3 regions of the Psychrosphaera sp. genome follow, and region 3 is predicted to be linked to each of the others. Evidence: predicted binding sites of a transcription regulator. Region 3 holds the regulator's gene; each other region holds the start of a gene.
What was found. Region 3 encodes FliA, which starts transcription of late flagellar genes. Its sites were predicted from a motif close to CTAAAGNTNNNNNNNNNNNNGCCGATA; they were not measured.
Positions count from the first base shown of each region.

Region 1 (3,281 bases), on a different contig from region 3:
GTTGTGTACAAATTACCCGAAAGCAACTTAGCCATGTGAGTATTTAGGGCACCAACGTTTTCAGAAATAGACATGTCATTGTCATTTAAAACGACAAGCATGTCTGGCTTGATATCACCGGCGTGGTTCATTGCTTCAAATGCCATACCAGCCGTCATCGCACCATCGCCGATAACTGCGCAGATTTTGCGAATTGGGTCGCTAGGATTAGCTTTGTGTTTTGCTTCGGCGGCTACCGCCATACCGAGTGCGGCACTGATCGACGTAGACGAGTGGCCTACACTTAATGTGTCGTATTCACTTTCTTCTCGCCATGGGAAAGGATGCAGTCCATCTTTTTGACGGATTGTGTGAATTTGCTCGGCACGACCAGTGATAATTTTGTGTGGGTAGGCTTGATGGCCCACATCCCAAATGAGTCGGTCATACGGAGTGTTATAAACGTAATGTAACGCAACCGTCAGTTCAACAGTGCCCAAACCGGATGCGAAGTGACCAGAGCTCTTGCTTACTGAGTTTAATAGATAAGCACGTAACTCATCACAAACTGAACGCAACTGTTCTTGCGGAAGTTGGCGTAGTTCTGGTGGCAATAGAGCCTTTTGTAAATTCGGATAATCCGCTATGTTGACAGTCATAATTACTTAATGATCTCTTTGTATAATATACTGCGCTAATTGACGTAAGGTGTCCGTCTGATAAGGCAATTCATCTAAAGCCGCTAGTGCATCAGACACTAACATTTGAGCTTTTTGTTTTGTTTGTTCCAGTCCTAACAAAGCAGGATACGTCGTTTTATTTGCTGCGACATCAGACCCCTGCGGTTTGCCAAGTGTTTTGGTATCAGATGTAATATCCAATACGTCATCCCATACTTGAAAGGCCAATCCAATTGCTTCGGCATATTTAGTTAAACTGGCTAATTCAGTGTCATTCGCGTTGCCAATGACAGCTCCAGCTTTAACGGCCGCTACAATCAGAGCGCCTGTTTTTAATTTGTGCATGTTTTGTAACGCATCAAGCGTTAAGTCGCTATTGGCGGCATTTTGAGCGTCGGTATTTTGTAAATCGATACTTTGACCCGCGCACATTTGATTGGCAGCATCTGCAATCAAGCCAAATAGTGCTAATTGGTTTGTTAAACCGACCGAGGCAAAAGTGTGATTGGCAATACTAGAAAACGCAAACGACTGCAGTGTGTCACCGGCCAAAATGGCCGTCGCTTCATCAAACTTGATATGGCACGTCGCCTGTCCACGGCGCAATTCGTCATCGTCCATTGCAGGTAAGTCATCATGAATTAAACTATAGCTATGAATCGACTCAAGGGCTGCGGCGCCAGCATCTAAGTCTTCTAGTTTAGCACCAAACATTTCACCTGTTGCATAAACCAAAAATGGACGAACGCGTTTGCCACCTAATAACAGTGAGTAACGCATTGCTTCTTTTAGCTTGACGTCGGCAATGTCAGCCTGTTCTAGCTTTGCGTCAAGGACAGTCTCAATACGAGCCTTGTAGTCAGCCATTTTTATATTGATGGACATGAATCGTTAACCTTGTTGATCATTCTCAGAGAATGATTGAAGTTCAAGGCTACCTTGTTTTTCCATCAAAATTTGAACTTTCTGCTCAGCCTCTTGCAAACGGCTTTGACTTTGTCGAGTAAGTTCGATGCCTCTCTCGAATAATTGTAAAGACTGTTGCAACTCCAAGTCACCAGATTCCAATTGTTGTACAATAGTTTCTAGTTCGCTGATTGCTGACTCAAAGGTGACATTTTTTTGTTCGGACATAAGTCTATATTCGCTTCTATTTTTGCTTGTTACACGACCGCCAAAATTAGCCGGTAAAGGTATCTTAAAAGGCATGGTTATTCAATTGTAATGCGCTAAAATGAATGTAAATTGGTGAATAAGTGCGCACTTAAGTCTATAACTTACCGATAATATTTAAGTTGCGATAATAACTGTCGATAATTACACTTAGAAACAGAACAACTGCCCGGGAGTAAATTGTGGATTTAGCTAGTATTGTAGGAATGATAGGCGCTATTGGCTTTATCTTGTTGGCGATGATTTTGGGTGGCGGTATTGCCATGTTCGTCGACGTCCCATCAATTGCTATCGTATTTGGTGGTTCAACGTTTGTACTCCTCTCTAACTATACGCTTCCTCAATTTATCAGTGCCGGTAAAATTGCTGGTAAAGCATTTTCCTTTAAAATTGAAACCCCAGAAGAACTGATTGAAAAAATCGTTGAATTGGCAGATTCAGCCCGTAAGGGTGGGTTTTTAGCGTTAGAAGAAGCTGAAATTTCAAATCCATTTTTACAAAAGGGTGTCGATTTGTTGGTTGATGGTCATGACGGAGAAGTCGTACGAGCCACATTATCCAAAGATATCTCTCTGACAACCGAACGACACGAATTAGGTGCTGGTATATTCAAAACCCTGGGTGATATAGCGCCTGCGATGGGAATGATAGGTACGCTGGTTGGTCTGGTTGCTATGTTATCCAACATGGATGACCCGAAATCAATTGGTCCAGCTATGGCGGTAGCACTATTAACCACTCTTTATGGTGCATTCTTAGCAAACGTTATTGCCTTGCCTATGTCTCACAAACTTGGCCTTCGTGTAGAAGAAGAAAAATTAAATCAAAGCTTAATCATGGACGGTGTTTTGGGTATTCAAGATGGCCAAAACCCAAAAGTTATTGAGGGTGTGTTACGCAACTATTTGGCAGCTTCAAAACGCGAAATAGACACTGAGGAATAATCATGTCAGCTGAAGAAGAATGCCCGAAATGTCCCCCCGAAGGTCTCCCCGCGTGGATGGGGACCTTTGCTGACCTGATGTCACTATTAATGTGTTTCTTTGTTTTGCTTTTGTCTTTTGCAGAGATGGATGTACTTAAGTTTAAGCAAATCGCAGGTTCGATGAAGTTTGCCTTTGGTGTTCAAAACAAAATTGAAGTTAAAGACATTCCAAAAGGGACGTCAGTGATTGCACAAGAATTCCGTCCAGGTCGTCCAGAACCAACGCCAATTGAAATCATTCAGCAACAAACCATTGAAATCACTCAACAAGTACTCGAGTTCGAAGAAGGTGAAGACGAATCAGCCGGTGGTCGACAAGAGCAAACCGCAGAAATGCGTGGTGGTATGAGTTCGGCAACGGCAGATGCCGAATCAGAGTCTTCAGCCGAGTCGTCTGCAGAGCAAGAAGAAGTAAATGAGTTACTTAAGAAAATTGCGCAGCAAATGCAGCAAGAGATTATCGA
Region 1 covers NZ_CEYNSH010000007.1:28,073-31,353, forward strand. The annotation lists gene dxs (1-deoxy-D-xylulose-5-phosphate synthase) at 1-638, opposite strand, end outside; gene ispA ((2E,6E)-farnesyl diphosphate synthase) at 645-1,544, opposite strand; gene AC4E96_RS03455 (exodeoxyribonuclease VII small subunit) at 1,551-1,793, opposite strand; gene pomA (flagellar motor protein PomA) at 2,015-2,776, shown strand; gene AC4E96_RS03465 (flagellar motor protein MotB) at 2,779-3,281, shown strand, end outside.
Region 1: pomA (flagellar motor protein PomA) is a predicted target of FliA. The motif match lies at 1,949-1,975, and genes of this name have one in related genera.

Region 2 (3,281 bases), on a different contig from region 3:
GGTGAGTCTGGTGATTGTTGAAACGCATTGTCCCCAGCGGTTTGTGGATTAGAAACAAAGTGGTGTGGGCGAACCATCACAACCGTACTAGGTGCTTGAGCTGTGTAGGACATTGTTACTCTCATGTGTTAATAGCGGATATGGGAAAGCGGCTATTGTAGAGACCCTTTCCCTTTACACAACCTATGTTTTTACTGTTTGAGACGAACGGCAAAAACAGTCAGTTACCGCTACAGTTTTGTTCTGGAATGGTCAGAAAAGTAATCTATTTTTGGACCTTTGGGTACCACCTGAGTTGGATTTATCATCGTGTGACTGAAGTAGTAATGACGTTTTATATGATAAAAGTCTACGGTTTCAGCAACACCTGGATATTGATAAAGCTCGCGGACGTAGCCGGACAAATGTGGATAACTCTCGATGGTCCTTTGATTACACTTAAAATGACCCACATAAACCGCATCAAAACGGATAAGTGTTGTGAATAAACGCCAATCCGCTTCTGTTAATGTTTTACCGACGAGATAGCGTTGCTTACTCAGTTTATCTTCAATCTGGTCCAGCGCTGAAAACAGGTCCGTAAACGCTTCTTCGTAGGCCTTTTGTTCAGTTGCAAAGCCACATTTATAGACGCCATTGTTGATATTGTGATAAACAAATTCATTAATTTCATCAATTTCTGCAGAAAGCGCTTCAGGATAAAAGTCTGCCTTGTTACCGGTCAATTCATCAAATGCGCTGTTTAGCATGCGAATGATCTCGGCAGATTCGTTACTAACGATGGTGTTGGTTTTTTTGTCCCAAAGTACAGGCACAGTGACACGACCTGAATAGTCCGAAATATTTTGGGTATAAACTTGATGCATGTATTTGTGGCCAAACAAGTCGTCGCCTGATGAATGGTTTGATGTATCAAACTCCCAGCCGTTCTCAAGCATATCCGGACTGACTACCGACACACTGATGTAATCTTCTAGTCCTTTTAGCTTTCTGAATATTAACGTGCGGTGTGCCCAAGGGCATGCAAGTGAGACATAGAGGTGATACCTGCCTTTTTCTGCTTTGTAGCCACTTTCACCACTAGGTCCTGCTTCGCCATCAGGTGTAACCCAACTTCTTAACTTGGCACTTTCTCGTTTAAATTTACCGTCATTATTTTTGGTGTCGTACCACTTATCTTGCCATTTGCCGTCTACCAACAAGCCCATTACTCACCCCTTTAAGTTTCAGCTAACTGCACTTTTATGTTTACTACATTTGCACTACGGTTATACCTGTGTATTAGTTTTTGTAGCGCGTGAATTAAGATTAGCAAACAAAACCCTAAAGCATAATTGCTAAAAGTTGTGTTTATTATTCGATTTTTTGAATCTTTTTAATAGCATACAGGTTGGATTAAAAATCGTTCAAGGTTCTTTGTCACAGGCCGATAAAAAGTAACAAATAAGGTAGGTATGTCATGATTAAATTTGATCCGAATCGATTGCAATCTTTGCAGTCTAGACAGACCGATAGGCCGACCAAAGATGTACGCGAAGATCAGCCTAAAGGTGTTCAGAGCAGTACTCCAACTTCGACAGTGACCCTTTCTGGTCAACAAATGTCGAGCTTTTCTCTATTTCAAAAAACGGTTTTAAAGAAACTAGAATATTCACTTCAAGGGTCAATAAAGCCCGCAATACCTGATGCTAAAGCCGATAAGATTGAGCAGGCGCTACTTGCGGCAAAAGAAAAACGCGCCGAAGTGGCATCCGGTAATATACTTAAGTTTATCGACCGCCAATTAAAAGCTGATAGTGAAAATGGCGCGTCAGCAGAGAAGATAGCAAGTCGCCTAGAAGCAGCATTAAAAGGGTACGAATCTGGGTTTGGTGAAGCCAACTCAATCTTATCTGATATGGGATTGATGTCAGAAGATGTAGAGTCTGATGTGGGTTTAACGGATAGTAAAGTCAGAGATGGACTACAAGCGTTGGCAAAAGAGTACTTAGGTGACGACGCAGAGGCGTTTGTCGATAAAGTAGAAGCTGGCAGAGTTAGTAATAGGGATGACGATACGGATGATGTCGATGCTGGTGAGGGAAGTCCAGTTTCTAATACAGGCGTTCAATCTCAATACAACCAGTTTTCCGCATCAGAAGGTCGTGCTTTTAGTTTCAAACTAGAAACACGAGATGGTGACGTTGTTGAAATTAATGCACGCTCGTTACAATGGCTTAGTGCCGAGCAGTTCTCTAGTCAGCGCAGTTACGCTGGAGAGGGTAGCGGTCAAAGCGCGCAGTCCTTTAACGCCTTTGGAGTAGAAGCTGGTCAACAAAGTGAATTTGCATTGCGTATTGACGGTGATTTAGATGAAGACGAACTCGAAGCAATTAACGATTTATTGCAGCAAGTGAACAGCCTAAGTGAAGACTTCTACGGTGGTGATATGCAGAAAGCCCTAGAGAAAGCATTGAGCCTTGGTTATGACAGTACTGAAATTGGCTCGTTCTCTGTCAATCTAAGTCAAACGTCCTCTGTCAAAGCAGTTCAAGCCTATCAGTCTGAAGATAGCCTATTAAAACCAGGGGTGTTGTCAGAGTTAAAACCGTTAGGTAAGTTCGCGGCACAAATTGCGCAGAGTCTTAATAAAGCCCAAGAGAGTTTTAGCGAGCCTAAAGCATTGGTGTCTGATTTAATTCAGAATATGTCTGAGCTCAATAAACAAGCAGGGCGCTCATCGATAGTCGAACTTTATTCTTTTTCAGAAACGATTATTGAGCAATATTCACAGCGTTTGTTAGTCAACCCTAATGTGAACTCAGAGGGTGATGATTAGGCACACATCCATTTTCTTATTCAGTGTGCCTAATTAAAATGCGGTCGTTAGCTGGCGGTCTTCTTAGATGTTTTGACCGCCGCATTGATTTGTTTCATTTCATTTGCGGTTAAGTCTCTCCATTGCCCTGGTCTAAGCCCTTTTAAGTCGACATTCATAATTCGAGTACGCTTAAGCTTAGTGACCTCATAACCTAAGTATTCACACATGCGTCTGATTTGGCGGTTGAGACCTTGGGTCAAAATAATCGAGAACTGCTTAGGGCCTAATAGCTTTACTTTGCATGGCTTAGTTACGGTACCTAAGATTGGGATACCTTTTTCCATTCTCGACTTAAAGCGATCGTTTAAAGGTTTGTCCACGGTAACAACGTATTCTTTTTGGTGCGCATTTTCGGCACGTAAAATCTTGTTAACGATATCACCGTCACTGGTTAAAAAGATCAAGCCTTCTGATGGCTTAT
Region 2 covers NZ_CEYNSH010000012.1:43,315-46,595, forward strand. The annotation lists gene ctlX (citrulline utilization hydrolase CtlX) at 1-113, opposite strand, end outside; gene AC4E96_RS05400 (glutathione S-transferase family protein) at 231-1,208, opposite strand; gene AC4E96_RS05405 (DUF5610 domain-containing protein) at 1,460-2,818, shown strand; gene rluF (23S rRNA pseudouridine(2604) synthase RluF) at 2,866-3,281, opposite strand, start outside.
Region 2: AC4E96_RS05405 (DUF5610 domain-containing protein) is a predicted target of FliA. The motif match lies at 1,406-1,432, and genes of this name have one in related genera.

Region 3 (3,281 bases):
GTACTAGCTCGATGACTCGTTTAATAACTTGACCAGTCAAATCTTGGAAATCTTGGGCTAATAAAATTTCGGTCATTAAAGAGTGAATTTTAGCGGTGTCTTGTTCCGCTTGTTGCATAAAGTCATTGATGCTGTAACACAAAGACTTAAACTCACCGAGTTCTATTTGACGTTGCATGAGCTTTTCCCATTCAGGCTTCAGCTTTGCAACGTCGCTGTTTATTTTGTCTGCCAACGGTAAACTTTCATCAATGGCATCCATTGTTTTGTTTGCCGCTTGCTCTGTGATATTCATCACGTAATTTAGGCGCTCTTTAGCGTCTGGAATATCATCAGTTGCCAAATTTGCAATTTTTGGGTCTAACTGAAAATTGCGCAAAGAGTCGTGCAATTGACGAGTTAATTTACCGACTTCATCAAAAAGCTCACGGTTTTCTTGGCTGGTTAAATTCTTAACTATTTCGTTAGCAGACTCGTTGTCACCCGCTTCAAGCGCAGCTACAAGCGCTTTTGCGTCGTCAAGACTAATCTGCGGAGTTGTCTCAGAAGACATACACACCCCTTATTTTTAGATTATTCTAGACGTTCGAAAATTTTGTCTAATTTGCCTTTCAGCGTTGCCGCTGTGAAAGGTTTAACGATATAGCCATTAACACCAGCTTGTGCGGCCGCGACAATTTGTTCTTTCTTCGCTTCTGCAGTTACCATCATTACAGGCAAGTGCTTTAGGTTGTCGTCTTTGCGAATTTCACGGAGCAAGTCAATACCTTGCATGCCTGGCATGTTCCAGTCTGTAACAACAAAATCAAAATCACCGTTTTGAAGCATCGGTAATGCAGTACTGCCATCATCCGCTTCAGACACATTAGTGAAGCCAAGATCGCGAAGAAGGTTTTTGATGATTCTTCTCATTGTTGAAAAGTCATCAACAACGAGAATTTTCATATTCTTATCCAAAGCATCCTCCAGTGAGGTAAATTATTAAAATACATTAATTATTATTAATAAAAATAACCAAGTTACAAGTTTAATTACTGCCAATCTTTCATTCTTGCCTTCAATCGCATCATCGCTTGGCTGTGAATTTGACTAACTCGTGACTCACTTACGTTTAAAACAGAGCCGATTTCTCTTAAATTTAGCTCATCATCATAATAAAGCGACAAAATAAGTGCTTCACGCTCGGGTAAAGACTTAATCATTTCGCCTAAGTTCTTATAAAATGCACTTTTCTCTAGTTGCCCGTAGGTCGAATCGTTTTCATCAGCATCGTCGACAAACAGCACATCTTCAGTCACACCTAGGTCTTCAATACCGACTACTTTACCCGCCGCAGCCTCTTTAACCATAGTGTAATATTGGTCAAGTGGTATATCTAAAGCTTCGGCTACTTCGGTGTCTTTCACATCGCGGCCAAGTTTAGATTCTAGTTCATTTATTTTATCTGCAACCAAACGAGCATTGCGGTGAACGGAACGCGGTGTCCAGTCCCCTTTTCTTATTTCATCGAGCATAGCGCCACGTATTCGAATACCAGCAAAGGTCTCAAAGCTAGCCCCTTTACTGTGATCGAAATTTTTGGACGCCTCTAACAAGCCGATCATGCCGGCTTGAATTAAGTCTTCAACTAGCACGCTATCAGGCAGTCGAGCTGCCAGATGGTGAGCAATCCTTTTTACTAGCACAGCGTGCTTTTCCACTATATCCGTCAGTGTTTGTTGAGCTTCGTAGGCCGTTGCTACTTTGTTGTTCAACAGAAACCTCTTAGTTGACCAGTTGCTCTAAAAAAAACTCTAAATTACCGGACGCATGACTCGGCGCCGGCCACTTGTTAATTTTAGCAGCTAGTGTCTTAAACGCGACGGCTGAAGGTGAGCGAGGAAACGCATCAACAATAGCTCGTTGACGTCTAACTGCTTTTCTTAAATTATCATCAAAAGGAATAATAGCAGTTAGTTCCAAACTTACCTCTAAAAATCGGTCTGTTACTAACGTGAGTTTTTTGAAAAGGTCCTGGCCTTCTTTAATCGTTCTGACCATATTTGCCACAACTTTAAATTTGCTTACCCCATGATCTCTGTTTAGAACCTTTATCAGCGCATAAGCATCTGTAATTGACGTCGGTTCATCACAGACGACAACTAATACTTCATGAGAGGCTCTTGAAAATGATAAGACCATGTCAGAAATACCTGCAGCGGTGTCTACAATAAACACATCGACTGGGGTTTTCATTTCGCTGAACGCTCGGATGAGTCCGGCGTGTTGGGCTGGGGTTAATTCGACCATGTCAATGGAGCCCGATGTTGCTGGTACAATTTTTATACCGTGTGGGCCCTCAACAAGAATATCATCTAGCTCTGCTTCGCCAGACAATACATGGGACAGATTTTTGTGAACTCGTAAGCCAAGCATTACGTCACAGTTTGCCAGACCTAAATCGGCATCCAATACCAGTACATTTTGCCCAGACTGGGCGAGTGCAATAGCGGTGTTTAGAGAGACACTTGTTTTACCAACGCCGCCTTTTCCACCAGTTACCGCTACTACTTTTGTTTTTTTCGCTATCGACATATTTCGTAAACCGCTAGCTTGATCGAGAGTGTTATCACTAATCATACATGGCTACTGCTTTTGGCACTACCTTATTATTTTTATTAGAAACTTTTTCTTTAAGTTCATATAGCTGATTAGCTTTTTGCACAATTTTGTCGGCATTTGCAACCCTTATGTCCTCAGGGACTCGTTGACCGTTGGTTAAATAACCAATTGGCAGTCGATTGTGGATTGCCACACTGATTAGCTCACCTAAACTTAATGATTCATCTATTTTAGTAAAGATACAGCCAGATAGTGGAATTGTTTTAAAATGTTTGACACTTTCTTGTAAAACACTCATTTGAGAGGTTGCTGACAATACCAAGTAATTCTTAATGTTAACTCGAGAACGCGTCAAAAGTTGGTTAAGGCGTTCTGTCAGTTTAATGTCGCGCTGGCTCATACCAGCAGTGTCGATTAATAACAGCTTCTTATCGCGTAATTGGTAAATTGCTTCTGATAACTGCTCTGTATCTTTTGCTTGCTTAAGCGGGCAGCCTAAAATTTTTGCATACGTCGCCAGTTGTTCTAAAGCACCGATTCTAAAGCTATCAGTTGTAATTAGACCTACTTTGTCAGCACCGTGAATCTGCGCAAAACGAGCGGCTAGCTTTGCAATCGTTGTCGTTTTACCAACGCCAGTTGGACCTACAAGTGAATAAACACCACCACGTTTAATAATC
Region 3 covers NZ_CEYNSH010000024.1:34,168-37,448, reverse strand. The annotation lists gene AC4E96_RS08760 (protein phosphatase CheZ) at 1-553, opposite strand, end outside; gene cheY (chemotaxis response regulator CheY) at 574-957, opposite strand; gene AC4E96_RS08750 (RNA polymerase sigma factor FliA) at 1,032-1,754, opposite strand; gene AC4E96_RS08745 (MinD/ParA family protein) at 1,765-2,619, opposite strand; gene flhF (flagellar biosynthesis GTPase FlhF) at 2,612-3,281, opposite strand, start outside.